DNA from 3 places in the Coprobacillus sp. AF33-1AC genome. Region 3 is predicted to be linked to each of the others. Evidence: riboswitches for the same ligand, from Rfam matches in the RefSeq annotation. Region 3 holds a riboswitch; each other region holds the start of a gene.

Region 1 (11,473 bases), on a different contig from region 3:
AAAATATGCAGCAATGTATGAAGCAAAGGCAGGATTTATGTTTGATCATATTAATCGAATTATTGCTTCTTACATTATTGATTATTATCGGCAACATCAATTTATGCAAATTGCTGACTTAATCAGTAGTATTGATGATGATCAAATTGTGCAAACTATTATTGATATTGCTTCTTTAAATTTACCTAGAGAAAGTAATAATCAGGCAATTGAAGATTATATATTAATGATTAAAGAAAGAGCAAAGATAGAAAGAAAAGAAGAATTAACAAGATCATTAGTGGAGACTTATGATCCTAAACAAAAAGCACAAATTTTGGCTGAAATTATAGCTTTAACAGAAAAGGAGTAGTATATGGCAAAGAAAAAAGTACAAGCAGTATCATTTGATGATTTAGAAAAAATTGTTTTATCAGAAGCAAAAAAGAATAGCAATGTTTTAACTCAAGAACAAATTGATGAGTATTTATCTACATATGATTTAAGTGATGAAATGGCTGAGCAACTTATAGAGTTTATAGGAAATCAAAATATTCAAATATCTGATGATGGATTAGATGCTTTAGATGTTGATGATTCAACATTACTGTCAGATGTTCCAGATATTACTGATGATGACTTAGCTGTTGATGATATCAAAGATGATGAGCCTGATTTAGATTTTGATGGTGATTTTGATATGATGACTGGAGATACGCTTCATATGTATCAAGTTGCTGATGAAGATAAAGAAAGCGAACATACACAACTTGGAAGTAATGTCAAAATTAATGATCCAGTTAAAATGTATTTAAAAGAAATCGGACGTGTAGAATTACTTTCACATGATCAAGAAATTGATCTTGCTAAACGTATTTTAGATGGTGATGAAGAAGCAAAAAAAGAACTTGCTGCAGCTAACTTAAGATTAGTTGTATCGATTGCAAAAAGATATGTTGGACGTGGAATGTTATTTTTGGATTTAATTCAAGAAGGAAATATGGGATTGATTAAAGCTGTTGAAAAATTTGATTATACTAAAGGGTTTAAATTTTCAACATATGCAACTTGGTGGATTAGACAGGCAATTACGCGTGCAATTGCAGACCAAGCTCGTACAATTCGTATTCCAGTACATATGGTTGAAACAATTAATAAATTAACTCGTATCCAAAGACAATTAATTCAGGAGTTAGGACGTGAGCCTACAGCAGAAGAAATTGCAGAAAAAATGGATGGTTTAACACCTGAAAAAGTACGTGAAATTCAAAAAATATCTTTAGAACCTGTATCATTAGAAACACCTATTGGGGAAGAAGATGATTCTCATTTAGGAGATTTCATTGAAGATGAAGGCGCTATGTCGCCTGATGATTATGCGGCTAATGAATTATTGAAAGATGAGTTAAATGAAGTATTATTAGAATTGACTGATCGTGAAGAAAAAGTTTTACGCTTAAGATTTGGATTAGATGATGGACGCACACGTACATTAGAAGAAGTAGGTAAAGAATTTAATGTTACTCGTGAACGTATTCGTCAAATTGAAGCTAAAGCGTTACGCAAATTAAAACACCCATCTCGTTCTAAAAGATTAAAAGATTTCTTAGATCGTTAATGATGAAATTATCTAAAAGATTACAGCTTATAGCTGATATGATTAGTCAATATAAACAAGGAAGTAAGATTGCTGATATAGGGACCGATCATGCTTATTTACCATGTTATTTGGTTGAAAATAATATAGTAAGTCATAGTTACGCATGTGATGTAGCACAAGGACCCTATGAATCATCACTTTCAACTATTAAACAATGTGGTATGCAAACGCAAGTTACTGCACTGTTAGGAAATGGATTAGAGCCTATTCTTGATAAAAAAGTAGATATGATAAGTATTGCAGGAATGGGATCTTATCTTATTGTTGATATTTTAAATCAACATCTTGATTATCTTAATCAAGTCAATGTTTTATTTTTACAGCCCAATGCGAATGCTGATTATTTAAGAAAGTATTTGTTTAGTCATAATTTTGGTATGATTGATGAAAAATTAATTAAAGATGGACATCATACTTATGAAGTTATGGTTGTACGAAAACTACAAAGAAAAGATATTTATTATAATGAGTTAGATGAAGAATTTGGTCCAATTTTAAGAAGAGAACAAACATCGTTATTTAAAGAAAAATGGAACAATCAGTATTGTACTTATAAAAATATTGTTAAAGATTTACCAAACAATCATCCTAGAACGAAAGAGTTAAATCATAAAATAGAAATGATAGAGGAAGTTTTAAATGAAAGCAAATAAGATAATGGAATATTTAGAAGGCTACTTTCCTTTATCCTTACAAATGGATTTTGATAGATGCGGATTACAAATAGGAAATAAACAAACAGAAGTGAACAAGGTATATATTGCCCTAAACGCAGATAATGAAACATTACAACACTGTATTGATGAACAATGTCAAATGCTCATTACTCACCATCCATTTTTACTAGAAGAATTAGTTAATATAGACTTGGAAAATCATCAAGGAAAATTTATAGAAAATGCAATAAAAAATAATATTGTTGTTTATAGTTTGCATACTTGTCTAGATCGAGGAAAAAATCATATTTCGATGAATGATTGGCTAATTAATCAATTACCAGTTGAAAATGTACAATGTTATGATCGTCATGAAATTGGTAAAAAGGCAATTTTAAAAGAACCTATGAAGGCGAAAGATTTTGTAGACTATATTAAAGATGTATATCATTTATCATATGTAAGATGTTCAAATAATGAAGATAAAATGATTCAAAGTATTGCTATATGTGGCGGAAGTGCAGCAGATGATTTAGAAGTCCTTGCTGGAGAGGTTGATTGTTTTATTACTGGTGATAGTAAGTATCGCCACGCTAAGTATGCTATTGATCATGATATATTTTTGATTGATGCAAACCATCATTTAGAGGTTATTTTTGAAGAAGAATTGGCTAAATTACTAAAAGAATTACCTCTTGAAGTAGATGTTCATCATAGTTTAGATTATTTTAAATATAAATAGAGACTGCTAATTAGTTTCTATTTTTTTGTTTGATATATTATTGTATATATTTTATAATACATGTAGGTAAATATTGGCAAAACTATTGAAAAATAGTGACGCAAAGCTACAGAGCTGAACCATAGAGAAGCTGGCTGAGTTGCATTTATTGTAAGTCGGTTTTCTATGGTTTTTTATTTGGAGGAAAGGTTATGTTTAAGAAGTTTATAATTTGTGTTGTGGTAATGACGATGATAGTACCACTTTTTCAATTACAAGTAAGGGCTAATGATAGTATGTCATTGCCAGTACAGTTTTTCGATTATGATGCAGATGGACTGTTTTACGAGTATGCACTTTATAATGGGATGGATACATTTGGGTTAGGAACTTCAAATAATGAAGATGTTACAAAAGGTTTAGTTGAAAAGACGCTAGGTAAAGATGGAAATCCTGTTTATAAAAGAAGTGCCATTGAAAGTGCAGCAAGCACAATTCATGAGAATCTTATAAATTTAAAAGATGATCAAAATTTAAATAAATATGATATTTTTAAAAAATTTTCCAATTATTCGAATGCGAGTGGTTCTGTACATACTAGTCTTTCTGGTAGTGATACAAAACCATTTTATAAAAATTGGAAACTTGAAAATATAGATGGATCTGGTGATGGAGAATATTTACATTCTGGTAATGGAGTCGTATGGCAACAGGAAACGGATGGTGTTCTTAATTATGGTGTCAATGATCATTTGATTAAGGAAATTAACGTAGTTCCTAATACGGAATATAAATTTCATTATTGGATAACAGAAAAAGCAGGCGCAAGTAATGAATTGAAATACCGTGTATTAGATAAAAATGGTAAGGTTTTACTTGATAATAATCCTATTGATACAGTATTTAAATCTTCAACAGATACTATTACGATAGATATTTATCGAGTTGGTCAAACAAAGGATGTCCTTAAATTTTCTAATGTGTACTTAATTAGAGATGATAACACATTTACAGAAAATTATTTAGGTAATATCGAATCATCTTCAACAAGTAATTTCATTGATAAAGGATGGAAATCTCAATTATATAATCAAGCATCTAAAGAGAATGGAAAAATAGTAGATGGTAAAAATTATTGGCAACAAAAGGGTGATGGTATTATTTGTTTAAATGATTCTGCTATCTGTTTTGATACTGATATACCAACGAATCAATATATAAAATTTAATTATTGGTTAGATGAACAAAGTAACAATGGTAGTTTATCAATTGATATATTAGATGAAAATAATCATCTATTAGTAAGTAAAGAAGTAGATAAAAACGGAGGATGGCAAACATTTTTATTAGATATTCCTTCGGGACAAGGTAATATTAAAGTAAGAATTAATGGTCAAGGTGTATCTCCAAGAATGGCTGCACTATCAGTCACTCCAATGGGACAAGTTCTTCCATTAGGACAATATCAAGAAACATTAAATAAATATAACAATAATCAATTAAATGTTATCGATGATTGTAAAACATGTATGGACTATGCTTTTTTACGATTAACAAATTTCTACAATACTCATTTTTATTTGAATAAAATAGATACAACTTATTCAAAAATGATTTTAAATAAGACAGTTAATAATGGTAGAGAAGAGTATCTATTTGATTCATCAAAGCCTATTACCTACAAAAATGGTGAGTTCTATAATGATGGAAATGGTATTTTAGAGAGTGGCTTTTTCCCACTTGATTATCTATCAAATAGTGAAAAACATAGTGATGGGCAAGTTGACCACAATTTTCATTTTGGTATGAAAGTAGATGGTGAATTCATTTATAAACAAAGTTCAAAACAGTTTTTTGAATTTACAGGAGATGATGATGTTTATGTCTTTATAAATGGTCATCTTGTTGCTGATTTAGGTGGAGCACATAAAGCTGCCAATACAATAGTTAACATTGAAGATTTTGCTAAAGAACAGGGTATAAAAAATGGTGAAAAGTGTCATCTACAATTTTTCTATTTAGAAAGGCATACTACAGCGAGTAACTGCAAAATCCAGACCAATTTAAATATAGGAAAACGTGTTGAATATAAATTTGAAAGTGGTACACCAAACATGACACTTCCTAATAGCATATATGAATATGTTCCTATAGATGAAAAAGAATACTATTATGGACAACAAGTAAGTATCGATTTACAAAATAGAAAATTCAAAGATATTCGTGATGATACAAATAAAGGAGTATGGCGTTTTATTGGATGGGATCATAATAGCAAAATTATGTCAAATGATGCATTGCAATTTGTTGGTAAATGGGTTTTTATATCAGATGAAGAGTTACAAAAACAAATTCAAATTGTTTCAGATACTCATTCAAATCAAAATAAAAAAACGCAAATCAATACAGGTGATCAAACTCAAATAGTTCTATATTGTATTATTGCTGTTATAGCGTTATTGGGAATTGTTATCATTATAAAAAAAGCACATAAATAAAAAGTATTGAAATTATTTCAATACTTTTTTAAATAAGTGAATGTTTTTTCATTGTATTATATATACCATTATCAGCAATATCTTCGCAAATTTCATCAGCAATATCTTTTAATCCTTGCTTTGCATTGCCAACAGCTACACCATGATGAACAAATTGTAACATATCTATATCGTTCAATCCATCACCAAAAGCATAGGTGTTGTTGATGTCTATCTTTAAGTGATTAATAACTGCTTGAATTGCACTTGCTTTGTTAACACCAGCAACAGATAGTTCACCACTGTCCTCTCCAAATGAAGGTACTGTACAATGAATGACTTGAAAAGCATCATCGAAGTTCTCTTTTATTGTTGAAAAAGGAATATTTGGATTTTCAAGAAAACATATTTTATTAACATCACTTCGATACATTGAATAGCCTTCTTTTAATGAATTAATAAAATGGCTTGGTTTTTCTTTTTTCATTTTTTTGGCATTTTCATCATTTTCTAAATCGCCATAAGTAATATATTCAAGACGTGGGATAAGATGTTTACTAGCAAATAATCCACCATTACTTTCTAAATAATAGTCATAATGATTTTCTTCAAAAAAATCAACCACTCTTTTTACATCAGCATCACTGACTTTATTATGATATAGCATTTTATCACCGATTAAAACAAAACCACCACCTGCGCCAATGATACCATCAAATCTAATATCTAAAATGTGATCAAAAATTTCTGGTAAACTTCTTCCGGTACATAAAAAGCATAAATTGCCTTTTTTACGCGTTTCTTGTATTGCTTTGATTGTTGATGCAGGAACATATTCTTGGGAAGGTCTTACATCTACTAAGGTTCCATCAACATCGAAAAAGATAATATTTTTTTTCATAGTTACCTCCTGATCGTATTATAGCAAACCTTTGTTTTGTAACTATAGATTTTCAGTATTTGTAATTCTTTATTATTAAGAGTAGAATAGGCACATGGAGGTGGAAAAAGATGAAAGTAAAAATAACGGATTTAATACATGGCTCTGTTGGAAAATCAATTTTTTATTTTTCAATTCCTTTATTAATTGGAAATTTATTTCAACAACTTTATAATACAGTGGATTCTTATGTTGTAGGGAATTACGTTGGAAAACAAGCGTTAGCTGCTGTAGGTGCAGCTTCTCCTGTTATCAATATGTTGATTGGTTTTTTTATGGGATTAGCTACAGGTGCTGGTGTTGTTATTGCACAATATTATGGCGCAAATGATCAAGAAAAATTAAGTAAAGCAGTCCATAGTGCAACTTGTTTAACAATAGTTATGTCTATTTTTTTAACTGTTATTGGTGTTATTGCTACAAATCCATTATTACATGCTATTCGTATTCCTAGTGATGTTTTTCATCAATCATCTCAGTATTTAACAATCTATTTTGGAGGGATTGCTTTTACTTTGATTTATAATATGGGTGCAGGAATATTGAGGGCTATTGGTGATTCCAAAAGACCTTTATATTTTTTGATTATAGCTTCTATTATAAATGTTATTTTAGATTTTCTTTTTGTTAAAACATTTAAAATGGGTGTATGTGGTGCTGGTTATGCAACGTTAGTAGCTCAAGCAATAAGTAGTATCATGGTCTGTTACATACTATTTACAACTTCTCAAAGTTATCGAATTAGAATTAAAGATATTCATTTTCATTTTCCAATATTAAAAAAGATTATTCTTATAGGATTACCAACTGGACTTCAACAAAGTGTTGTTTCTTTATCTAATGTTGTTGTTCAATCTTATGTTAATGATTTTGGTTCTAGTGTTGTAGCTGGTTATTCGGCAAGTGTTAGAATTGATGGTTTTGTCAACCTACCACTTCAAAGTTTCAATATGGCTATTACAACTTTTGTAGGACAAAATATAGGTGCTAAACAGTATAATAGAGTAAAAAAAGGAGCGCGTACAACCATGATTATGGCTACATCTGTTATTGCAACTATTTCGCTTGTTTTATTCTTCTTTGGTGAAAGTATTATTGCTGTATTCAATGGTGAGGCAGATGTTATCCAAGCAGGTAGAACCATGCAATTAGCCTTTGTACCATTTTATATTTTACTTCCTATTAACCAAGTTTACGCAGGTGTACTGAGAGGGGCAGGAAAATCCTCTATACCAATGTATATTATGATTTTTAATTTTGTTATTTTAAGACAGATTTATTTGGCTATTATTACTCAGTTTAAAGCAGAAGTCTTTTATGTCTTTATGGGATGGCCTCTTACATGGATCACATGTGCAATTATGACAATGATTTATTATCGTCATGCAAAATGGCTGCCAGAGTAACTGGCAGCCATTAGTCTAATATACGCTGTTTATCAATTATTGGCTTTTGATAAGTGTTTTTATCATTGTAATCGAATTGTTTTAAATATTCAATCACTTGATTAGTGAGATATGTTGGGGTAGAAGCACCGGATGAAACAGCTGCGGTTTGTTTATGTTTTAACATATCAATTTGAATATCTTTAACACTTTCAATCATATAGACTTCATGTTTTTCACTAGCAATACTTGCTAGTTTTTTTGTGTTATTTGAACGAGGGTCTCCTACAATAAAGACAACATCTACGTCATCTTGTATATTATGAATAGCTTCCTGTCTGATTTTAGTAGCAGTACATGTTTCTTTAGCAATTTCGACATGTTTTAAGTGCTTTTTTGCATATTCACATAAATCATAGACATCATAAAGTGACATCGTTGTTTGATTAGTTAATACGTATTTTTTTGACTGATCTAATTGAAAAAAATCATCTTTTTTTGTTATGAGATGAATATGTTTTGGATCAATAGATATGGCTCCTTCAGATTCAGGATGACCATCTTTTCCAATATATAAAATATCATACCCCTCATTTAATTTGTTTTTAATTAAATCGTGAGTTTTAATTACATCTAGACATGAAGCATCAATAACATCCAATCCTTTTTCTTTGGCTTTAATAAAAACCTGATCACTTGCTCCGTGAGCTGTAATAATAACACACCCATCATCTATTTGATCTAATAATTCTAAACGTGTTTTTCCTTTTTGATCAATTGTTTGAATTCCTTTATCTTGTAATGCTTGCACAATATATTGATTATGTACAATCATTCCTAGAATATAAACAGGTTTATCTTTGGGTGTATTTTTTTTAGCAATATTAATAGCTCTAACAACACCTTTACAATATCCTCTAGGAACAATTCCTATTACTTTCATTCAATCACCTCATTTTTATTATAGCATATTTTCAAATATTTCTTCTTCAACATCATCTTTATTTGTATCTATTGGGTGAATTGAATCAACAATCTCATCAAAATTTAAATCATCTATATGACGTAATGCTTTCATAATAAAAATTCCATTTTTAGTATTATAAATTAAAGGTTTAACTTGATTGATAATGGGGACAATTTGGTTAATTGTTGCAATTGATCTAATTGCAATATTAATTGTTCTTTTTAGTTTCATTTTGTTTTGCATAGTTTGATAATTAGGTAATGAATAGGGATTATATGAATAAGGTTGAGATTGAAAATAATAGTTTTCATCATTGAAAGGATTCATATTCTTACCTCCTCATATTAAAATATGAAAAAAATGTAAAAACGTGATATAATGAGGTAACTTATGGAGGAATTATCGTGGGAATTAGTTATGACTATTATCGTATTTTTTATTATGTAGCAAAATATAAAAGTTTTTCAAGAGCAGCTCAAGTTTTATCAAGTAATCAACCTAATATTACGAGATCAATGAATAATTTAGAATCACAATTAGGTTGTGTTTTGTTTATAAGATCAAACAGGGGAATTATTCTTACAAATGAGGGAAAACAATTATATGATCATGTAGCTATTGCATATCAACAATTACAGGCAGCAGAACGTGAACTCGCCAATACAAAAAGTTTAGAAAAGGGAATAATTAATTTGTGTGTAAGTGAAACAGCTTTAAGAGTTTACTTTTTACCTATTATGAATGAATTTAGAAAGAGATATCCCCATATTCATTTACAGCTTTCTTCTCATACAACACCTCAGGCGTTACAATCGCTAAAAAATGGTGAATCGCAACTTTCAATTATTACAACGCCAGCTACGGTTGAATATCCATTACGACAAACTCAATTATGTGATTACGAAGAAATATTAGTTGCTGGGAAAAAATATATGTCACTTGCTGACAAGCCAAGACATTTATATGATTTGGAAGATCATCCCCTTATTTGTTTATCTAAAGATACGATGACTTATGCTTTTTATCATGATTTATTTGTTAGCAATCACGCTCAATTTCACGTTGATATTGAAGCGGCATCAACAGATCAAATTGTTCCGATGATTGAAAACGAATTAGGAATTGGTTTTGTAGCTAAAAGCATTGCAAAAAGTGCAATCAAACATGGCAAAGTTGTAGAAATTCCTCTTATAGAAAAAATACCAAAAAGATATGTTTGTTTGGTAGAAGATCGCAGTCATCCTTTAGGAGTAGCAGGACGTGCTTTAAAAAGATTACTTATTGAGAAAAGTGAATAATTATTGAAAAGTATAATGAATATGTTATAATGATTTGACTTAAAAGGAGGAAAGATATGAATAATTTTACATCATTTCATTTTAAAGAGTTTTGTTATCAAGTTATAGATGAATTGGGTTTTAATAAACCAACTCCAATTCAAGAAAAAGTAATTCCTTTAATTAATAAAAAAAGAGATATTATTGGTATTTCTCAAACAGGGACAGGAAAAACACATGCTTTTTTATTACCAATAATGAATAATATCAATACTGCACATGATAGTGTTCAAGCAGTTATTACCGCACCAACAAGAGAACTTGCTTCTCAAATTTATCAAAATGCTAAATTATTTATGAAATATAATCCTCAATTAAGAGTATCTTTAATAGTGGGTGGAAGTGATCGAAATAAAGCTGTACAAAAATTAACAACGCAACCACATTTAGTTATTGGAACTCCTGGAAGAATTAAGGATTTATCTTTAGAAGCACAGGCTTTAAAAATTACAACAGCTAAAATATTTGTTGTTGATGAAGCGGATATGACTTTAGAGTTTGGATATTTAGAAGACATTGATGCTGTAGCCGGTAAAATGGCAGACGATTTACAAATGATGGTTTTTTCGGCAACAATTCCTCAAAATTTAAGACCTTTCTTAAAAAAATATATGAAAAATCCAGAAACTGTTGAAATTAATAGCCAACTAGTAACAACAGCAAATGTTGAACATATTTTACTAGCAACTAAACATCAAGAACGTTATCGTGTTTTAAAAGATATCATGGCAACAATTGATCCATACATTTGTATTATTTTTGCTAACAGAAGAAGCGAAGTTTCTACAATTACACGTCGTTTAAGAGAAGATGGCTATAAAGTGGGGGAAATTCATGGTGACTTAGAGCCACGTGAACGTAAACAAATGATGCGACGAATTCAAAATATGGAATATCAATATATTGTAGCGACAGATATTGCAGCCAGAGGGATTGATATTGATGGAGTAAGTCATGTCATTAATATGGAATTACCAATGGAACCTGATTTTTACATTCATCGTTCAGGAAGGTGTGGTAGAGGTAGCTATACAGGTGTTTGTTATTCAATGTATGATTCAAATGATGAAAAAAACATTGCTGTATTAGAAAGAAAAGGTATAGAATTCAAAAATGTTGTCTTAAAAAAAGGACAATTTGTGGATTTAGGCGAACGTGAAAAACGTAAGAAAAGAATTAAGCAACCTACTGAATTAGAAAAACAAGTTCAAATGATTGTTAGAAAACCTAAAAAAGTTAAGCCAGGGTATAAAAAGAAAAGAAAACGTGAAGTTGAACAATTAGTTAGAAAACAAAAACGTGCTTTAATTCGAGAAGATATTAAACGTCAGAAAAAAGAAAGAGCACGACA
Region 2 (11,473 bases), on a different contig from region 3:
TAATAGATTGAATCCTTCTTAAAATTGACTTTATTATTTCATTTTCTTTTTCAACGCTGTAAATAAACCACATATTGAAACAAATAACATTGAACAATAATACATGATTGGTGTCATATCACCAGTAACAACATGATTTCCTCTTTGTTTATGATGATTTAATTTTTCATTGTAAGTCTGCTGCCCATTTTGATTTGCTCCGCCATTATTTGAAGAAGATTGTTGATTATTTCCTCCAGAACTTGATTGATCTTGTTTTTTTACAAACGTCCATGTTCCTGTAAATTCAACATCTGCTTTATTAATTTCCTTTTCATCATCATCAAATCCTTCAAAAACCCATACACCATCATCTGTATACACTTTAGTCACATTATCTTTTAAAGATTTAACAGTCACTTTATCTTGATTAATATATTCTTGATTATCTGTTGGAAGCAAGACTTTTACTTTATCTGGTAATTGTTTTCCATCTTTACTTACAAATATATATTTTACATTATACACATTTGGTGTAAACTTCCATACTCCTTTAAATTCTACATCGAAATTATTTACTGTATCTTGATTTTTGTCCCATGATTCAAATGTCCATGTTCCGTCATTTTCTTCATCATTAATCTTAGTTTGTGTTAATTCCTTAACATCTACTTCTGTACCTGATGTATACTCTTGATCGTCTTGTGGAAGTAAATTTTTAATAATATCTGGTAATTCACTTCCATCTTCGCTTTCAAAGCTATATTTTACTTTATGAATATTAGCTACAAATTCCCATGTTCCTGTAAATATAACATTATCTTTATTTACTGTTGCTTTTCTTTCACCATTGTATCCTTTAAATACCCACTTTCCATCTAAATCTGTATCTTCTACTTCTACTTGTCTTGGTGATTGAGCTGTCACTTCTGCTTTATTTAGATATTTATTTGTATCAGTTGGTTTTAGATCTTTAACAGATTGTGGTAACTCTTTTCCTTTTGTTCCACTTTCAAATTCATAACTTACATTATATTGATTTGGTGTAAATTCCCATGAACCAGTAAATGTGATGCCCCCTTTTTGCATATTCTTTGCTTGATCATCCCATTTATCAAAAGTCCATGTTCCATCATTAACATCATCTTTATATGTTGTTTGGCTCGGTGCTAATGCTGCTACATTTTTATCTTTTACATATAATGTTTCATCTGTTGGTAAGTATTGAATAATATCGTTTGGTAACTGCAAGCCTTCTGTTTTACTTGCAAATTTATATGTTACACCATATTTGTGTGATTCAAATTTCCATACACCTTTAAAGTTTACATCTGCTTTATTAACTGTTTTTTGTTCTTTATCCCATTTAACAAATGTCCAAGTTCCATCTCTTGTTTCATCTTCATAACTTGTTTGTGTTAATGCTTGAGCTTTTACTGTTGTTCCTGTTATGTAATTTTGGCCATCTGTTGGAATTAGGTTTTTAATCGCTTCTGGTAATTCACTTCCATCTTCACTTTCAAAGCTATATTTTACTTTATGAGTATTAGCTACAAATTCCCATGTTCCTGTAAATGTTACATCGCCTTTATTTACTGTTGCTTTTCCTTCACCATTGTATCCTTTAAATACCCATGTACCATCTAAATCTGTATCTTCTACTTCTACTTGTCTTGGTGATTGAGCTGTCACTTCTGCTTTATTTAGATATTTATTTGTATCAGTTGGTTTTAGATCTTTAACAGATTGTGGTAACTCTTTTCCTTTTGTTCCACTTTCAAATTCATAACTTACATTATATTGATTTGATGTAAATTCCCATGAGCCTATAAATGTGATACCAGCGTTAGTCATTTCTTGTGATTTATGATTCCATGACTTAAATTTCCATGTTCCATCATTTATACTATCTACATATTGACTTTCTTGTAGATCCAATGCTTTAACAATACTTCCATTTTTATAAAGTGTATTATCTGTTGGCAAGTAAGAATTAATCGCTTTTGGTAATTCTTTTCCTTCTGTTCCACTTATAAATGTATAGTTAGCTTTATGTCCAACGCTAACTAACTGCCATATTCCAACGAATTTCACATTTCCATTACTAATGGTATCACTTTGTTTATCCCATGAAATAAATTGCCATGTCTCCCCATTTTCTTCATAGACATTGCTTGATGGTTCCTTTGCATCAACATGTGCACCCTTCACGTAATCTTCGTTATCTGTTGGTAAATATTGATTAATGGCCTCTGGTAAGTTTTTCCCTTCTGTTCCACTTTTAAATTCATACTCTGCGTGGTAAACATTAGGAATAAATTCCCATGTTCCTGTAAATGTAACATTAGCTTTATTTACAGTTGCTTTTCCTTCACCATTATATCCTTTAAATACCCATGTACCATCTAAGTCAGTATCTTCTACTTTTGTTAGTGTAGGTACCTTTGCAGTGATTTCTGATTGATTTAGATATTTGTTTGTATCAGTTGGTTTTAAATCTTTTACTGCTTCTGGTAACTCTTTTCCTTTTGTTCCACTTTCAAATTCATAGCTTACTTTATATTGATTTGGTATAAAATTCCATGTTCCTGTAAATGTAATACTATCATTCTGGATAATTTGTGATTCATTATCCCATGATTGAAATTTCCAAACACCATCGTTATCTTCATCTGTATATTCATCATACTTCTTATTATACTCACTATTAGCTACTATATCATCTTTATAGTATTCATCTTCATCAACTGGTACCAATTCTTTAAGTGCTTCAGGTAACTCGACACCTTCTGTACCACTTTTAAATTTATATTCAGCATGCTTACCAATATTTAAATTAGTACTAATATAACAGTTGCTCGCTGAAGTATGACGCTCTAAGTAGAATAATGAAAATTCACATTTTTGTCCATTTAAAATACCATTCGCTTGAGCAAACTCATCTACGTTTAATTCAATATCTGATGAGTAATGAGCTCCCCCTAAATCAGCTGCCAACTTTCCATTAATGAAAACATAAACATCATCGTCACCTCTGAAATTAAAATACTGATTAGCTCCTTTTTTATAAATAAAGTCTCCCTGTACTTTCATTCCAAAATTATAATTATGATTTTGTGGATCAGTTACATTATTATCACTAAATTTTTCACCGTCCAAATAATCTAATGGGAAGAAACCATGGGATTCATTTCCGCTATCATCATTATAGAACTTATTTCCATCATATTTAGTTTTTATCCCAGCATCAAATGTATATTGAGCTTGGTTTCCACTTCCTGTATTTTTTAAAACCATTTGATTATATTTATCAGCTTTTTTATTTAAACTGAAATCTTGATTAAAGAAATTCTTTAATCTTAAATAGGCATAATCCATACATGTAAGACAATCATCTACACTATTTAATTGTCCTTGATTATATTTTGTTTCTGTTTCATCATAATCACCCAATGGTAATGAAAGGCTGTTTTCAGGATGAACACTTAGCGCTGCGATTCTTGATCCTGCTTTACCATTAATTCTTAGTTTGATTGTTCCAGTACCCTGAGGAACGGATATATTTTGTTCATGACTACCACTTATATCCTCTAAATTTACTGTAGTCAAAATTCCATTATCATCTAAAATATCAATACTCATTCCATCTGCTTTAAACCCATTATCACCTAGCCAATAACTTAATATAATGTTTTGATTAGGCAAAATATCTGTTTGGTATGTAATAGAAGCATCGGTTAAACATCCTACACCATCACCTACTTGTTGAAAATAAACTTTACCATTGTATAGCTGACCACCCGCTTTAGTATATTGATCATAATTAGCAGATTTCCAATTTTCAGAGATAAATGTTTTACCACCTTCTCCCAAATAATTTTCTGATGTTATGTTTGTTTTAGTATTTGTTAATTTAGCAATAGAAAACTTTAAATCATCTTTTCCATCATCATCTCTATAAATATCAATAATAACTTGGTCATGATTACCAGTATTAAATTGTGTTGCATTATTATCCAATAGAACTTGTCCATCTAATGTCTTAATTTGATACTTGATATTTTCATTTGTACGCCAATAACCAAAATTATAATCTGTATTCTTTTCAACATTGACTATATTTGTTAAATGATCATTAAACCCTTTATTAATGACTCCATCGCCTTCATGTTGCCAGACTAAATCCTTACTACCTTCATAAATGAGTCCATCCTCTGTCTTAACATTTTTGCTTGAATCCATATGCCAGCTATCATAAAAATAATGATCATCTTTTTTATTTAAAATATCAGAATACGTAGACCCACTTGATTGCATTTTACTAACTAAAGTGTTATATATAGCAAACTTTCTTAAATTTGCATCATCTTTAACGTTTCTTTGAATAGTAGCAGCAGCTGAAACAATCGAGTTTTTCTTATATACCGGATTACCATCTTTCCCTAGTACTGACTCTACTAATCCTTGAGTAACTTCTCCATTATTTGATTCTTTTAAACCTAGCGTATCCATTCCTAATCCTAATGCATACTCATAAAATAACCCATCAGCATCAAAATCATATAATTGTACAGGTAAATTCATTATATCATTTTCACTAGCATAAACAGGAGCAGGCACCATTGAAAATGCCATTGATAATACTAATGCATAAGGTAATGTTTTCTTTCCTCTTTTCATTTTTCTTTTCTCCTCCTCAATAAAAAAACCGTAGTCATCCGCTTCATCGCTCTATGCAACTCAGCCAGCATTCCTTACGGTTAAGCCCTGTAGCTTTGCGTCACTATTTTTCAATAGTTTTGCCAAATAAATTACATTTATATAATATACTTTATTTGTAAAAGAAAGAATGAAAACGCTTTATCGTGTAACATGTTTCATTTGTTGTAACAAAAAAGGTGTCGACTAGACACCTTTAGATTATTTTAATAAAATTTTTTATTTAAAGAGAAAAGAGTACATATAAAAGATTTAGCGTCATTAATATCTTGAAAACAAATATTTGATCCACTAATATATTGCGCCGCATCATTCCATTCATGAATAGAATAATCATTAGAATCAATTTGTTTTAATTCATTTACTTGATTATTTGTCATATAGAAATTACCACATAAATCAGATATATATAAACCTCCGCTGATTTCTCTCATACGTTCTAATAATTCCATACTTTCCTCCTTATCTATATTTTATTCATATTTTCTTTTTAATAATGTAAGTCCTAAAATAGCGCCAAATAATCCAAATACATAAGTCATCATCATTGTATCATCACCTGTTTTAACAGATTTTTTAGTAGCTTTTTTAGCTTTAGATGCTTTTTTAGTAGTTGTAGTATTTGATTGATTACTATTTGATGAACCATTATTATTTGATGTTTGTTGATTACCACTACCATTATTTGAAGAATCAGCTTCAACAAATAATGCATAAAGTGTTACATCACCATTAACTGGTTGATTAAAATCAAAAGCATTTTGATAATTTACATCACTATACCAACCTTTAAATACGAATCCTTCTTTTGTTGGATCTGCAGGTTTAGCTAGTTTTGATCCTTCTGTAACAGTTTGTTGTTGCCTATTAATGGTTACTGTGTAGATTTTCAAGAAATGTGCATATAACTCAACATTATTTTTTACACCTTGTGTAAAATCAAATTTTTGAGTGTATTGTTCGTCAGTGTACCATCCATCAAAGATATATCCATCTTTTGTTGGATCAGCTGGCTTATTAATTGTATTTCCTTCTACTACAGTTTGCGTTTGACCATTAATTGTTACAGTACAAACTTTTAAGAAATGAGGATATAAATGAATATCTGATGTAATAGTTTTAGTAAAATCAAATTTATTTTTGAATTGTCCATCTGTGTACCATCCATCAAAGACATATCCTTCTTTTGTAGGATCTGTTGGTTGGCTAATTGTTGTTCCAGCTTCAACAACTTGTTCTTGTCCATCAATTATTACTGTACATAAACGTACAAAATGAGGATAAACAGTAACTGAACTTGTTATTGGAGCATCGAAATCGAATGGAGTTGTATAAGATGTATCAGTGTACCAACCTTTAAATACATATCCTTCTTTTGTTGGATCTGTTGGTTGTGCAACCTTTTGTCCATCTTCTACTTCAATAGTTTGTCCATTCATTGTTACAGTATGCACTGAAACAAAATATGGATAAATTTTTGTATCACTTGTAATTGGTTTGCTGAAGTCAAATTCTTGAGTATGATCTTCATCAACATACCAACCTTTAAATTTAAATCCTTCTTTAAATGCATCATTTGGTTTATCAATAGTTGTTCCTTCTTCAACAATTTTTTTATCACCATTGATATCAACAGTTACTAATTTTACATATTTAGCATAAATATCAATATCATAATCAATGGATTCATTAATATCAAATGCATCATTACCATCTTGATCTTTATACCAACCTTTAAATGTATAACCTTCTCTTTCACTAGGATCAGCTAATTGTCCTAATTTATCTCCTAGTTTGACTTTTTGAACTTGTTGACTAGCAGCATTAGGATGAACTGTAACATTAACATAGTCATCTACATATTCATCAGCAACAGTCATAATATCTGATCCATCTATTTTTGCTACTGTATAACCAGTTGGGTTACCATTATTACGATAAATTTCTCCTAGTGTTGTTAATTTACCAAGTCTTGACTCATCAATTCCATTAGATATATCTGCTTTGTTATAGAAAAGAGCACTAGATGATCCATTAAAACTTGTACTATCAAAAGTAAACCAAGCATATCTTTCAACAAAATCTAAGTTATTTAATTTTTTCATCAAAATAGCCATATATTCTTGAACTGCTTGATTATGTTCACTTTGCTTTCCGTCATATGGATGCCAGTTAGCATCATTGGCAGAAGCAGCATGTTCGGTAATCCAGATTGGTTTAGTATATTTTTCATATACATTAGTAAGATAAGTTACAAAACTATCCGCCGCTTTTTCTGGTGTAAATCCTGTATTATCATTATCCAACCCAATATAGCCTGGATATGTATGAATCGTAATAAAATCATCTTTGACAGATATTGCTCCCCAATAGTTTTCAAACCAACAATTAGCATCAGTTGTACTACCCATTGTAGCCGGTGAACCAATTCTTAAACCACTATCATGGAAATCTTTGTTATATGATGCAGCTACGTCTGCTTTAATATTTGATTCATTAACATAATCTGGTTCATTAAAACTTAAAACTGTACTATATCCTTTTGCTTTTAAATTAGCTAATGTATTTTTGATATTAGCACTATTGTTATAAATCATTGGTACATAGTCTAAATCATGATTAGCTACATTTGTTTCATCAAATGGTTGTGTTCCCCAGTTATAATACCAAGATAATCCTAAGTTTTGTGAATAAGACAAAGAATTACTTGCTCCATTATTTTCTGAATAGAAACCTAAACCCTTTTTTGATACAAAGAAATTTCTAATACTTGTAGATACTTTCGTATCATTGTCTAATACTGCTAAAATTTTAACTTGATGTTTTTCTACTTTTGTAGAATAAACACTACAACTTAATTGTTTTCCATTTTGTTCAATTTGAACATTTTGTAAACTACCATCTAAATAAACTTCATATTTTTTTACATCAGTATTTTCTAATGCATTCCATTTAATTTCAATTGGACCGGCAGGAACAAGTTGTCCTTTTTGTGGATAACTTACTGCTTACGTTTTCCATGAATTATATGGATTAACATATTCTTCTGCTTTAACAGCAATACAATCAGGAGTAAAGAACAACATCGCACTTATTAGTGCGACAGCTGTTCTTTTAATAAATTTTCTTTTATTCATATTAATGAGCTTTCTTTCTCTTTAATACGACAAATGCAACGAATGCTACACCAGCAAATAATACATATCCTAAGATTTGTTGATTATCACCAGTAAGAACTTTACTTAATGCATTTGATTTTTTAGTAGTTGTTTGTTTGTTTCCTGATTGATTATTTTTGTTTGTATTGCTTGTATTTGTTGGTTTTGAAGGAGTAGATGGATTACTTGGATCTGATGGTTTTGATGGATCTGTTGGATCTGTTGGATCTGTTGGATCTGTTGGATCTGTATTTCCATCATCTATTAATCTTAATTGTTTGATTGCATAATCTAATTTATCTGCTTCTTCATCAACCACTTTTTGATCTGGAATCATATAATCATTGCTGAATAATTTAGCAACTTGATGTTCATCATTAAAGAATGTAACTGTCTTTAATGTATAACGATCATTTTTGTAGTTATCGCTTGCTACGATATCTAACGCTTCTTGTCTTAATTGATTTAATCTTTCATAATCAGCTGGTTTTAATTTTAAACTAATAATAGCGTCATATAAATCTTGATATGTTTCATCAATAGTAGCTTGATCATTAATGTTAGCATCTTTGATAACCATTCTTGCTTTATTTAAGTAATCTAAGAATTTAGCTACATTAATATAATATTCATTTTGGAAATATTCACCATCACGAATATTTTCTTCTGCATATTTAATTAGTTTTTCTAAGTCCCCAGTATTAGCAGGCAATAATAATAATTGATCAATACCAGCATTAACGTTAGCAGCTCTTGCTTCAATTAATGCTTGACTACGTTTATCTAAATCAGCTCTTTGATCATATAAATCTTTACCTAATCCATAATAGTAATCAAAGAATTCTTTAGTAGCTGGAACATATTTATTATTTTTATAATTATTTCCAGCAATAATCTTATCAGCACGATCTAATGCTTTCTTTAATGGAGTTAAATCAGCATCATCAATGACTAATTCATCCATTGCATTAACTAAATCTTTAGTTGCTTTAGTTAATTTATCTTGGTCTGGAGCTGTTAAGATATCTCCATCATCACGAGCATCAGCTAAAGCTTTTGCAACTTTGTAAGCTTCATCAAATGCTTTTTTACTATCTTTTGTATAATATTGACCTTTATAGTCAGTGGATTTTCTAATGATTTTAGCTTCAGCTAAAGCTTTATCTAAATCAGTATAATCTGCATCAGCAATAGCTAACGCTGCATAAGTATCTCTGATTTCATTAGCTTTTTCACTTACTTCTTTTTGAGTTAAACGATGTGGGATATATTTTCCACCTTCTTGTTCTTGTTTGAAGTTTTTATAGATTGGTTGAATTTCATCCATGATTTTTTCATATGGATCAAATGTTTCTTTAGTATAAATTTTACCTAAATCTAACTTATCATCACAATCTTCATATGCTCCAACTAATTCAGTGATATCTACATCACCTTTTTCATTATAAGGATTTAATCCTGTTTCTTGAATCTTGTTATAGTTTGTACCACGATTACAAATACCATTTCTATAATTTAAGATATGTTTACGTGCCCAACCTTCACCTTTTGTACCAGTAGCTTTATCAATACCACTACTTACACTTTCACCAACATCATTGATGATATGGTTGAATTTTTGTAATACACCATCATCTTTAGCGAATGTTTGTGTACATGCGTTTTCAATTAATACATCTTCAGTATTTGGTACTTCAATAGGGTTATCTAATTGAATTTGTACTTCAGATGAATCATAAGTAGGACCAGTATAAATAAATACGTTATAAATACCCATACCTACAGCATAGTGATGTTTAACTTTATTTGAAACTTTATATGCTGAATATCCATTGACTAAACCTTCATGTGACATCCAAGCTTCTTGTGAAATTGGGTCATAACATTTTTCGTTTTGTAAGAAATATGTTGCTCCATATTCACCATTCCATAATACGTCATTTTTGTTAAAGTGTTCATCGAATAAACCATACATATGAACATGATCACCATTAACGATCATACCATAATCTGAACGAGTGTTTTCCCATGCTACCCCAGCACCATGGTCAGCACGCCAAATCCAGAAGTGATCATTGATTACATCGTTACTATTAATAACTAATGCGTTTTCAGCTGTTGTTGCTTGGTTTGTTGTACCACCAACACGGAAGAATAAATCTTGTAATAACATTGGATTGTCATTATGTCTTTTATCTGTTTTTTCTTCCCCAACTTTTAATAAATATTTAGATTTTGCTTTAGTTCCAGCATCAAATACTAATCCTGAAACTGTAATACCATCTTCGTCTGCAACTTCAATTGCTGCATCTTTGTTGTCAGCAACGATTGTTGCCATACCTGTACCTAATACGATTGTATCAGGATTATTAATTTTAATGACTTCATCAGCATCATATTGACCTGGTGTAAAGAAAATATTTTTACCTGCGTCTAATTCTTCATTGATTTTAGCTGCTGTATCTCCTTCTTTAGCGATATAGAATTTGTCTAATGACATAACTTGACCTTCACCCATATCAGTTTCAGACCAGCTAATACCTTTTGTATCCTTTCTTAAACTTGGAACGAATACTTTATATTCTCCATCATCATCTAAGAATAAGAATGGTTTTTCTTTAGATTCAGGAGTTTTTGTAATACTTGTTGTTACACCAGCTGTACCATCTGTTGCGATGTTCCAATCAGTATAACCATTTCCGTTTAATAAAGCTGTACCAGTTTTATCATTTGGTAAACTTGCTGAATCAACCCCAATGTTGAAGTTGTTTAATGAAGTACCAGCAGCACTTCCTTTAATAACACTATTTCTTGTGAACCATTGTTGTTGAGATGGTGAGCATGCATCTGATGCGAAATAACAATCAGCAGCATATCCGCCTGAGTTCCATCCATATGACCAGTCATAACTTGTTTTACGAGTTGAATAAACACGTCTAAGTGGAGCAGCTTGAGCTACTGACCAGTTAAAGTAATCTTTTTTATTGTTTAATGATCTACCATCAGTAACTTCTTCAGCAACTGTTGCATCTCCAGTACCTACAACTGAAATATTTTCAGCTGAACGCCAGAAGTTACATGTTGCATTACGCCAGTTACCACCTTGGTCTCCCCAATAATCTCTTCCATCATAACTTTTACTATCTCTTACATAGTCTAAGTATGCTGGAACTTCGATATTGTTTAATTTAACATCATAAGGTGTTTTACCTAAACCACCGATGTGTGTGTAGAAACCTACAGGAATACATGCTGTTGCTACATAATTACCTGGTTTATAGTAAATTGCATAATGTCCACTATTAAATTGAGCGGCTTCTGAGTTATTTTGTTTTTTGAAGATTTCTTGAACAACTTTGTTAACTGTATCAATATTGTCTGTTGGAGCAATAAAGATCATGTTTTTACCAAATTTAGTTGTTTCAAGTGAAGTATATTCTTCAGATAATGATGAATCACCATTTTTGTTTCTAGCAACTAATTTATAGTAATTTTTATATTTATCTGAATTAATGTTTTTATCTACATATTCTGTTGAAGATGTAGTTCCAATTTTTTCATAATTTGAAGCAAATGCACTTTGAGCACGATATACATCGTATTCAGTTACATCTTTA
Region 3 (11,473 bases):
AAATGTAACATCATGGGCTCTGCAAGGTCCAAATAATCAAGTTTATGATGACTATTATTTTACAGATGGCTATGTTGATTTCAATGAAGCAGTAAAACAATTAAAACAAGATGCTTTAAGTTATCAAAGTTATAGTGGACCAGATCATCAAGGTAAGATGATAAATAAAGTGGATCTTTCTTTAAAATTGGTTAATCAAGTTAAAAGTGAATTAGCTAAAAATAAAGATTACGTTTATGAAAATGAGTATTGTAAGATATTTAGAAATGAACAGAACAGATTAGAAAAAGATGGTTTAACAATTCAATTGAAGTTAGGTCATAACTATCATTTTGAATGTTTAAATGATTTTGATTGTATTATTTATGATTATGATCGTTATGATGATGAAACGACAACGATTATCAGTTGTGATGATCAAACCATAACTTCATTTCCTAAAATATTAAAAACACAAAAAGATGTGATGGGAAATGTCGCAGGAGGTGTGTGTTTAAATCAAAAACAATATCAAACAGCTTATCAGTTTGATACTTTAGAAAGTGGTTATCATACATCAATTATGTATTTATGTTTAAATGCTTCAATGATTAAGATACCTGGAGGACAGGGTAAATTAAATGGGCATTTGGTTGCCTTAGATGCTTTAGTGAATATTTATAGTGGTGATTATAATGGAACGATTGTCGCTAAAAGTGTTAATTCTAAAGCTGAAGGACATATGTGGTGTTATCATGGTATGACAACACCAGGAATACTTGATTTAAATTTAAAGAAGTTGGTAAATTCAAAGACTCCTGATCAACAGTTTACTTTTGAATTAAGTTGTTTAAAAGGTCCTACTGATTCAACTATTTATCAGTCACTTTTAAAAGAAACGTTAAAAACGAATAATCAAAGCAATGGGGTTATTCATTATCGTTTAAATGGTTTTAATCAAGTTGGAGAGTATATTTTTAAAGTGAGGGAACTTGATAGCAAAGGTTACAAGTGTACGCCAGAAGCCATTTATATTAAAGTTAAAGCAACATTAAATCATCAAACAATTGTCCCAACGATAGAGGGCTATTACCAAGATGAAGCAGGTAGTCAAAAATTAGATCAGCCTCATTTTAATAACGTTAATACAACAAGTTTAAAAGTACAAAAAAGATGGCTTGATGAAAATGGTCAAGATATGCAAGCACCAGTTCAACAAATCAATCTAGATTTGTATCAACAAGCTTACTTAAAAAAAGGTTATGATGTCAAAGTTAAAGTTCTTTTAAAACAAAACAATACTTTAACAACAGTCAAAGAAGAAAATGTTTTTGTTAAAGAAAAAGGAAAACTTTGTTTTCAAGTAGACAGTCGTGCTCGATATCAAAACCTTTATATTACGGGGATTGAAAAGATTAAGTGTAATCAAGGAACTGTAGTAGAAAAAAGAAGTGATCATCATCAGTGGAATACCCACTATGATGCAAGAAAAAATCTAGAAATTAAAGATATTCAAGGCAACGATGAAGTTGAAATCATTTATAGTGTTTCACCTGGAATACAAAGTTCTATAAATCCTCAAGATATTCATTTAACAATTCAAAGTTATGATCAAGGTGAATATCAAAAAGCAGGACCAGCTGCTTTAATTAAAACGATTCAATTAGATGCAAATCATCATTGGTTTCAAGAAATTAATGATTTAATAACCAATAAAGATAATCAAATTTATCGTTATTATGTTCAAGAAAAAGACTTATCTGGATTTAAAACAACTTATCAAATCAACGATAAGAATTCTAGTCTTGCTGGTGAGATAGAAACAGCCGGAAATGAGACTATTCAAGTTATCAATAAAAAAGAAAAATCTGCTTATTTATTGATTAAAAAAATAGGTCATGCAAATAAAAATCAAGGACTTAAAGATGCAGGGTTTACTTTATATGATGAAAAGAAACAACCTCTAAAATTTAAATTAAATCAAGGAACTTATTTCTATGATAAACAAGGTGATCCTTTATTGATCACTGATCAAAAAGGTTGTATTAAAATCGATTTAAACTCTTTAAAGAGTTTAAATATAAAGAATTACACGCTAAAAGAAGTCAAACTACCAGAAGGCTATAAAGGTTTATTTGAAGAAGTGAAACTTCATTTTGATGAAAATCATGATGATTGCTATTACAAAATAGACAATCAAAAAAATCAGGTATTTAAAAATCATGATATTCATACAATGACTTTAGAAAATGAAAAAGTAACGATTCAAGTACCAGATACGGGTTATGGTGGTTTAGACTTTAAAAAAGCAGGTATCTGTTTATTAATAGGTGCTATGAGTATGGAAATGATAAAACAAGTTAAAAGGAGAAAAAAGACAAAGTGCTAAAAAAGTTATTCAGTTTTGTTTTATTGAGTGTGATGTTTTTAGGTTCGCTTATTTCAGTTCAGGCTGCCTCTTTATCACAGGCTAATTTAACGATTTTAAAAGATGGAGCGACATTTAGTGTTTATAAAGTATTAGATGCTAAGGCGAGTAATGATGTCTTTGTATATGATGTCAATAAAGATTTTAAAGATTTCTTTAAACAGGGAAAATATAGTTTTGATAAAACAAAAGGAATTATTAAAGATGGTAAAGTCTTTTTACCAGTAGATAAAGTTAATACAACGGTAAGTAGTAAACCAACAAAAGTACAACCAAGCCAAGAAATGGCTGAATTTACGTTAGCTTTACAAACTTATATGCAAGAAAAAAATATTGTTGGTAATCAAGTAAAAGATAAAGAAGAAAAAGGTTTAGATTTAGGTTGTTATTTAGTCTTAGAAACAGCTAATAGCCAAAATAATGCGATTGTTGCTTCTAAAGCGATGATGATCAACTTAGTTAAAGATATGAAGATTTATCCTAAGGATGATCAAGGATGTTTAGTAAAAAGCATTGTTGAAGACAATAAGAAAATAAAGAAAAATGATGTAGGTGTAGGAGATAAAATTAATTATGTAGTTGATAGTGTTGTTCCTACTTATGATCAATCTGTAAAAGAAATTAAGTATTGTTTTACTGATGAATTCTCTAAAGGATTAAAATACAACCAAGATTTAAAAGTTTATTTAGGTGAACAATTATTAAAAGTCAATCAAGATTATTCTTTAAAAGTAACAGGTAGTGAAAAAACTAAAGCAACATTAGTCATTGATATTAAAAATAGTCAAAAATTACTATCTAGTGTGCGTAAAGATATGAAATTAGTTTACTCAGCAACTCTTACAAGTGATGCTTATATTGATAGTGGTTATGGTCATCCTAATGAAATGAAATTAGAATATACAAGAGGACCAAATCAATCTAATACTGTTTTAAAAGACCATACTGTAACTTACACTTATGGTTTAAAGATGATTAAAAAAGATGGTAAACATGATGGTGTTAATTTAGCAGGTGCACAGTTTGCTTTATTTAAAAAAGCAGATTTAACAAAACAAATTGGTAAAGCTATTTCATCAAAAGATGGTAAAGTGGCATTTACAACTATGGATAATCAAGCATTAGGCTTAGATGCCGGTGAATATGTGATTAAAGAAGTCAAAGCGCCTAGTGGTTATAGTGAATTAGGTAGTGATATTTATCTTACAATTAAAGCTAATAATCCATTAGATGGTAAAGCTACAATAAAAGCAACAAATAAAGAAGGACAAAGTATTGCTGAAGTAAAAGTCATCACTGCTTGTAATAGAAAAGATCAAACTTTAAGTATTGTTAACTATAAAGGAATTTCATTACCTGAAACTGGTGGTAGTGGAACAAAAGTCTTTATGTTAATTGGTGGTGCTTTTATTACTTTAGCAGCGATTATTTATGCTATTTATGAATTAAGACATCAAACAGAAAAATAAGGTATCATTTATGATACCTTTACTTTCATTAAAAGAAGGTGAATCAATGAGAAAAAGAATTTTAATAATATTTTGTATGTTCTTTGTTTTGATGTTAGGGAGTATCAGTGAAACAGGAGCTATTAATAAGGGTAAAGTTACATTAACATATCAAAATAGTGAATATACTTTATCAGATATAGATGTTTTATTATATAAAATTGCAAGTTATGATATCAAAAACTTAGGTAAAATTACACTTTTAGATGACTATCAAGATAGTCATCTGGATTTAAGTGATATTGAACATCAAGATGTACTTAAAGAAAAGACAAGATCATTAAAACAATATATTGATAAGCATGCTTTAAAAGAAAACCAATTAATTAAGGCAGATAATCATGGAAAAGCTGTTTTTAAAGACTTAGATGATGGAATTTACTTAATACAAGGACGTTATCGAGGGAATGACCTAGATGTATCTATTGAACCAGCATTAATCGTGATGCCTCATGTCTATGATCAACAATTTGTTTATCAATATGATCTTCATCCTAAAATGACGATTCAAAAAAGAAAACAATATCAAGATTATACTGTTTTAAAAATTTGGAAAGATCATAACAACAAAGAGCATTTAAGACCACAAGCTATTAAAGTAGGCTTATACGCTAATAAAAAGCTAGTACAAACAGTTAAGTTAGATGCTACGTCTAATTGGTCTTATACATGGAATCATTTAGATAGTACAAAAAATTGGTCGGTTAAAGAAATTAATGTAAATCGTAATTATATAAGTCATGTTAAACAAACTCATAACCAGTTTGTTATTGAAAATGAAATTAAAGATACAACGCATATTAAAACAGGCGACTATCAACCGATTATTATTTTTATGATACTATTTTTATTTTCTGCAATAACACTTATTTATTGGAGCATTAAAAAGAAAAACTAGCAGATTGCTAGTTTTTTTCTTGCCATTTCATGATGACATCTTTACCATGATGTGCCAAAGCAACATAAATTACTTTTCCTTTTAGTCCTTCATCATATCGATTATTTTTGATTTGTTGAATAGCTTTACATGCAAGTTTGTTTAACTCATCATGTATGTTATCTTTCTTTTCTTTTAAGTATTTAAACTCCAAAACAAATGATGTACGTTTTTCATCTTTTGCCTTTAGAATAATATCACATCTTCCTTTACCAGTTTCTCTGTTTGAAAGGATATCATATCGATTTGATAAACAGACACACATACCTAACATCATCATATGATAACTATTTTCATTAGTTAAATCATGATAGGATGGTAACATTAAAATGTTTTGATACTCGTTAATAAAGTTTTCCTGTTGTTCATGAGTGAGATAACGGCTCAGTCTCGTTAATTGTCCTTCATTTAAAGATAGGTAATATTCTGTCAGACTTCTAAATTCTGTTTGGACTTCTTTGTTAGGTATTTGAATGCTGTAATAATTGTCCATGAGATCTATGACTTTATTGATTGTTAAATATCCAGCATTAACAAACAATCCCCATAGCGTCGCATTATCCGCTACTTCATAAAAACTTGTTTGCATCGTCACAGTCGTTTCTAACTGACTGTTGATGATGAGGTGATTATACTCTCTTTTAAAACCATCATTAGCATGCAATAGTGCTTGTTTAATCATTGTATTAGCACTGGTATTAACCCAGTAGGGCACAAGTTCTTTTGCACTGGCATAATTTAAAATAGACCAGGGATTATAGATATCGTTATTTCCAATATGATAGCCATCATACATTTCTTTGACATGATCATTTAACTGTAAATGATAGTATTCCAGTAAGGTCTTTGTTTCATGACTGTCAAAACCAAAATATTGACTGTAAGGTTTATCTAGCACAGTATAAACAACCAGATTATTCAAATCGCTAAAGATATTTTCTTTAGCCACTCTTTGAATTCCAGTAAGCATGGCATATTTTAGACTGTCAGAAGTTTTAAGTGAGTTATGAAGCAAACCAGATAGTCCGCCTTTTATTTCATCATAAAATCCATTTACATGAGCTTCTATAAAAGGTGTATCGTATTCATCTATAAAGACCATAACCTTTTTACCATAGTAATCTTCCAATCGTTCCATTAAAAATGAAAGAGCATCGTTGATACCTGTTAAATCATTATCATATTGAACTAATACGTCATATAGATGATCATATTTTGCTTTTTTAAATCCTTGTAAATTTTCAAATACATAACTATGTTTGTCCCATTGATTTTGTATTTGTGTCTTAATGGTTGAAACAATAGTATCTTTATCTCTTTTGGCATCTGCAAAAGAAATAAAGATCGTAGGATATTGATTCATTTCATTTGCATAAGGGGTATCCATGATTTTAGTATCAATAAATAATTCTTTAGAATCTTTCGTTATATCGAAGAATTCGTTCATCATGGACATATTAATCGTCTTACCAAATCTTCTAGGTCTAGTAATTAACGTCACTTTACTTTTATTTTTTAAAAAGTCTTGTAGCATTAAAGATTTGTCTACAAAGTAATAATCATTTTCTCTTAATTCTCTATAATTAGATATTCCTATTGGTATAGCCTTCATTGCAGTCATCCTTTCTTTTCATATTATAAACTATTTTATGTTTCTTTACTATATTATTACAAATGAGATAAAAGAAAAAAGAGAAGCTTTACAAATAGCTTCTCTTTATATAAATATATGATTTTATAATTAATTTTGAGCTTTGATATATTGTAAATCAATCATTTTTTGGTTGACTTGTTTTGCTAGTAAAGTATTAAATGCATCATTACCATTTAACTTATCATCTTTTAAGAGACTTGATGGAATATAGTTATTATTTAAGTCTTGTTGATCTTGGGCTGTAGGTGTAATGTTAGCGTCAGCAAGTCCATGATCTAATAAATAAGCACGATATTCTAAGAAGTGATCTTTATGTTCTTCTTTTAACATGTTGTTTTGGTCTCTTACAGAGGCGTTTTGACGTCTTGAAGTTAAAGAGACGACGATATATTTTTGGGTCTTAATTTGGTTAATAATGGCCCTTTGGTAAGTAATGGTACGATAGATATCTAAGTTATTTTGATTATCGTATGTACCACTAAAGAGGACAACAATATCATTTTCATTAAAATCAGGAACATCACTCTCTACTTGAGTTAATTGATTAAGTGGCGTTTCTTTACCAGCTTCATTTCTTGTAAAAGTATGCATATTACGATTAGCGTCATAACTTAATGTACCTTTAATACCATTAATCGTGACATCGCTAAAGTTAGTACCTGTACTTTTTAAAACATCTAAAGGTTGATTTTGTTCATCATATAAAGGAACATCAACAGGGGTTTTACCTTGAGGAATAGTGATATTATTAACATAGATTTTAATACGTCCTACACGGATAGCTAAATCTAATGAAGTATCTTGATTACCACCTATTTTAATAACTTGACTATTACTCAATGATTCTAAAGTGAGGGGATAACTAGCAAAATCATTACCGATTGTTAAGCTATCGCCAATACAATAGATTCTTTGTTTTGGTGTTTCATCTTTTTTTGTTTCTGTTTTTGCTGTTTGTTCAGTTTTTGTTGTTTGATATTTTTTAGCGTTATTGTTAGTGACATGTCTGTCATAACCAATTAAACCAAGAATAATTGCAACTAAGACCAGAACACTAATAGGAAAAAGTGATTTTTTCATTTTAGTAATAGTAGTAATGATTTCCAGATGAAGTTTTTGCTTTAGTAAGCACACTACCTAGAACATTAACATTATTTCTTTGTAATTGTTTGATGCAGTTGGCAGCATCTTTTTTGTTGGTATCTTGGCTAGAAACAGCAAAAATAGTTCCATCTACAGCATTTCCTACAGGAATAGCATCAGAAATCATTCCTACAGGAGCACAGTCAATAATGATAAAATCAAAATATTTTTTAACTTCATTAATATAATCTTTAAAAGTATGAGATCCTAATAATTCTGAAGGATTAGGAACATGAATACCACCAGTTAATACTGTTAATTCACCAATAAATGATGGATGTTGTACCGTTTGGAAGTATTCATAATTAATCATATGTTTTTGTCTAAAATCAGCTAAAGCATCAGTTAAACCTTGTTTATTAGATAATCCCATATACTTATGTATAGTATTTTTTCTTAAATCAGTATCAATTAATAAAACCTTATTATACTTTGTCGCAAAGATATAAGCTAAATTAATAGATAATGTTGTTTTTGCTTCTCCTGATTGAGTAGAAGTAATACATATAGATTGAATATCTCGATCAACAGTAGAAAACTCTATATTTGTACGAATATGACGAAAGATTTCAGCATAGTCAAATTGACTATGTTTTCTTTGTTTATCAAGAATATTTAATGTTCTTCTTTTATTCACTCTTGCCATTGTTATCTCCTTTTAAATAGTTTTTTAAATAAAGACTGTTTTACTTCAATTGGTTCTACTTCTTCATTATTAATAATATGAAGAGGATTTTCATACATTAATGTATGAATTGTTTCATAATTATATTTCTTCACTAATAAATTAAAGACTTGTTGTAAACAAGGACTACGATGACCATCACAGCGATGAGTATCACTAGCGATAACATGTATACATCCTGCATCAAGTAATTGATAAGCAAACTTTTGCGCATGTTTACCATGATAACCTAGAAAGCTTGTCGCATTGACTTGGATAACATAACCACAATCAATGAAATCTTCTATTCTTTCTAAATCTAATTCATCTTTAAAGTATCTTTCTACATGAGCAATAATCGGTGTATAGCCTTTTAACTGAATTTCATATAAATAATCTTCTACTTCATTTTCATTCCCTAATTCATTTCTGACATCGAATTCAACTAATAAATAATCAGTATTTTCAATAAGAATATATAAATCATTTTCTAGCGCTTCTAGATAATCATGATTTAAAAATAATTCACATCCAGCTAAAACTTCTATACCATAGTTTTGTGCCAATAACTTTAAGTCTTCAATTCTTTTTTTGATTTGTTTAAGGTCTTCTTCATTTTGGTTACCTGGAACAACATGGGGTGTCGCTACGATTGTTGAGATACGATTTTCTTTTGCTTTTTCTAAAGCAATCTTGGCATCTTCTAATGAAGGCATCCCATCATCTATTTGCCAGGCATAATGACCATGGATATCGATAAAAGCCATTATTTATCCTCGAAGTAAGGAATAACACCAAGATTAGGAATACCTAAATAATTTTCAGCGTCTTCCTTAGTATGAATACGATTATCTAACATAAAACGGATAAAGATAATACCAATACTTACAATTAAACCAACTAAACCACCAATCACTAAGTTTTTAGTTAAACTTGGTGATACAGGTGTTGTTTGAAGTTTTGCTTCATCAACAGTCGTAATGTTATTAATATTTAATGTATCTTTAACTTCTTGAGTAAAAACACTGACTGTTGTATCAACGATCTTTTTAGATAATTGAGGATCATTCGTTGTAGCTGAAATAGAAATGATTTGCGTATCTGATTCATTAGAAACTGCAAGGGCTGATGAAACGACACCAGTATCGACTTTTAATTCTTGAGCGACTTTACTTTGAATACTGTTTCCATTTAATAAAGCTACATAGTTATTAGTCATTAAATTGTTAGATGTGATTTGTGAATAATCAACAACCCCTTCATTAACTTGAGGTTTAGGGAATATTCTTGCTGAAGAAGAATATTTCTTTTCAACAAAGAAAATAGTAAAGACCCCAACTAAAATGGCACATACTAATGTAGAGATAATGATAATATGTAAGTGACTTTTTAATACTTCAAACAGTTCACCTAAATTTATTTCAATGTCTTCATTTTGAATTTCTTGATTTTCTGTCATTATAGGACTCCTTTTATATATATATTACTTATAAATGAATAATTACGTCATGTTACATTATTATATAAAAGTAAGCAAAAATCAACATATTTATCCATTTTAAAGTTGATAACTTGCATAGATTAGTATATACTTTTGTATACAAAAAGATAGGCAAGTCTATTGAAAGATAGTACACGCAAAGCTAGAGGGTCTAAGCACGAAGATGTATGACAGCCAGTTGCATTTGTTAGTCTATCTTTTGATAGGCTTATTTTTGTAGAATATACCAAATTATGACATAATACTTGTTTATTTATCATATATAGATATAATAGGCATGATTATAAATGAACATTACGTCAATTGTTATTTATAAGGGGAGGGTAAATAATGACCAAGGAGAAAAGTCAGTTGCTTTTAAGAAGAGTATGTTTAATCGCATTTGATACAATAAGTATTATCATATCATTTTTCCTATCATCATTTATAGCCTACAATGGTCAGATTGAATTAAGCTTTTTAAAAAATACTTATTTAGTGTTAAGTATTTTATTAGTATTGAGCTTAGTTTTTTTTACCCATATGAAGCTATATGTGAGCTTATGGCGTTATGCTTCTGTCAATGAATTATTAAATGTCATCATCTCAGCGATGATGAGTTCAATTATTTATTGTGCTTTATGCATTATTCTTAATTTAAATCCACCAATTAGTACTATGTTTCTTTATTTATTAATACTGTTACTATTAATTGGAGGATCACGATTTGGTTATCGTTTTTTAAGATTATATGCTGGAAGACATGGTTTGTTTGGAAGAAGTGATGAAAACTGTAAACGAGTTATGATTGTGGGTGCTGGTAGTGCTGGTGAAAAGATTTTAAGGGAAACACTGGTTACTCCTAAAATTAATAAACAAGTGGTTTGTTTTATTGATGATGATCATACAAAACATAATCGAAGAATTCATAATATTCCTATCGTAGGGGATCGTTATGATATTGTAAAAAAAGCAATTGAATATAAAATTGATGAAATCTATGTTGCTTTACCATCAATTGATGATAAGCAAGTTTCAGAAGTCCTTAACATCTGTAAAGAAACCCGATGTAAACTAAAGAAATTACCAGGTATGTATCAGTTCTTAAATGATGAAATCATTTTAGAAAAACTAAAAGATGTAGAAGTACAAGATTTATTAGGTAGAGATCCAATCAAAGTCAATCTTGAAGAAATTATGGGCTATGTAAAAGATAAAGTTGTCATGGTTACTGGTGGTGGCGGTTCAATCGGTAGTGAATTATGTCGTCAAATAGCTAAGAGTGAACCTAAACAACTGATTATTGTCGATATCTATGAAAACAATGCTTATGATATTCAATTGGAGTTACAAAGAAAATATCCTGAACTTCATTTAGAAACAATGATAGCTTCAGTAAGAGACGCTAATAAAATTAGAGATTTATTTGCTTATTATCGTCCTGATATTGTTTATCATGCAGCTGCTCATAAACATGTTCCTTTAATGGAAGATGCACCTCATGAAGCGATTAAAAATAATGTCTTTGGTACTTTAAATGTAGCCAAAGCAGCAGATCATTATGGAGTAAAAAGATTTATTTTGATTTCTACTGATAAGGCAGTCAATCCAACGAATATCATGGGAGCATCAAAAAGACTATGTGAAATGATTGTTCAATCATTTGACAAAAAATCAAAA

What was found. A riboswitch is a leader RNA that binds a small molecule or an ion and turns the genes downstream of it on or off. The one in region 3 is predicted to bind cyclic di-GMP.
Region 1: another riboswitch for cyclic di-GMP. It lies ahead of DWZ53_RS04435 (fibro-slime domain-containing protein); the one in region 3 lies ahead of DWZ53_RS01985 (nucleoside-diphosphate sugar epimerase/dehydratase).
Region 2: another riboswitch for cyclic di-GMP. It lies ahead of DWZ53_RS09605 (SHIRT domain-containing protein); the one in region 3 lies ahead of DWZ53_RS01985 (nucleoside-diphosphate sugar epimerase/dehydratase).

What each region holds. Positions count from the first base shown of each region.
Region 1 is NZ_QRQB01000008.1:25,391-36,863, forward strand. Features, by position in the region: gene dnaG (DNA primase) at 1-352, shown strand, start outside; gene rpoD (RNA polymerase sigma factor RpoD) at 356-1,597, shown strand; gene DWZ53_RS04425 (class I SAM-dependent methyltransferase) at 1,600-2,292, shown strand; gene DWZ53_RS04430 (Nif3-like dinuclear metal center hexameric protein) at 2,279-3,037, shown strand; cyclic di-GMP riboswitch class I at 3,103-3,184, shown strand; gene DWZ53_RS04435 (fibro-slime domain-containing protein) at 3,229-5,514, shown strand; gene DWZ53_RS04440 (Cof-type HAD-IIB family hydrolase) at 5,543-6,394, opposite strand; gene DWZ53_RS04445 (MATE family efflux transporter) at 6,505-7,839, shown strand; gene DWZ53_RS04450 (4-hydroxy-3-methylbut-2-enyl diphosphate reductase) at 7,850-8,761, opposite strand; gene DWZ53_RS04455 (hypothetical protein) at 8,780-9,112, opposite strand; gene DWZ53_RS04460 (LysR family transcriptional regulator) at 9,190-10,083, shown strand; gene DWZ53_RS04465 (DEAD/DEAH box helicase) at 10,140-11,473, shown strand, end outside.
Region 2 is NZ_QRQB01000028.1:12,527-23,999, forward strand. Features, by position in the region: gene DWZ53_RS09605 (SHIRT domain-containing protein) at 34-4,659, opposite strand; cyclic di-GMP riboswitch class I at 4,711-4,793, opposite strand; gene DWZ53_RS09610 (hypothetical protein) at 4,905-5,150, opposite strand; gene DWZ53_RS11450 (InlB B-repeat-containing protein) at 5,172-7,661, opposite strand; gene DWZ53_RS11455 (hypothetical protein) at 7,707-7,835, opposite strand; gene DWZ53_RS09620 (fibronectin type III domain-containing protein) at 7,837-11,473, opposite strand, start outside.
Region 3 is NZ_QRQB01000003.1:23,349-34,821, reverse strand. Features, by position in the region: gene DWZ53_RS02025 (collagen-binding domain-containing protein) at 1-2,368, shown strand, start outside; gene DWZ53_RS02020 (isopeptide-forming domain-containing fimbrial protein) at 2,362-3,876, shown strand; gene DWZ53_RS02015 (Cna B-type domain-containing protein) at 3,923-4,813, shown strand; gene DWZ53_RS02010 (AAA family ATPase) at 4,821-6,464, opposite strand; gene DWZ53_RS02005 (hypothetical protein) at 6,594-7,640, opposite strand; gene DWZ53_RS02000 (CpsD/CapB family tyrosine-protein kinase) at 7,588-8,295, opposite strand; gene DWZ53_RS01995 (tyrosine-protein phosphatase) at 8,298-9,080, opposite strand; gene DWZ53_RS01990 (YveK family protein) at 9,080-9,772, opposite strand; cyclic di-GMP riboswitch class I at 9,915-10,000, shown strand; gene DWZ53_RS01985 (nucleoside-diphosphate sugar epimerase/dehydratase) at 10,145-11,473, shown strand, end outside.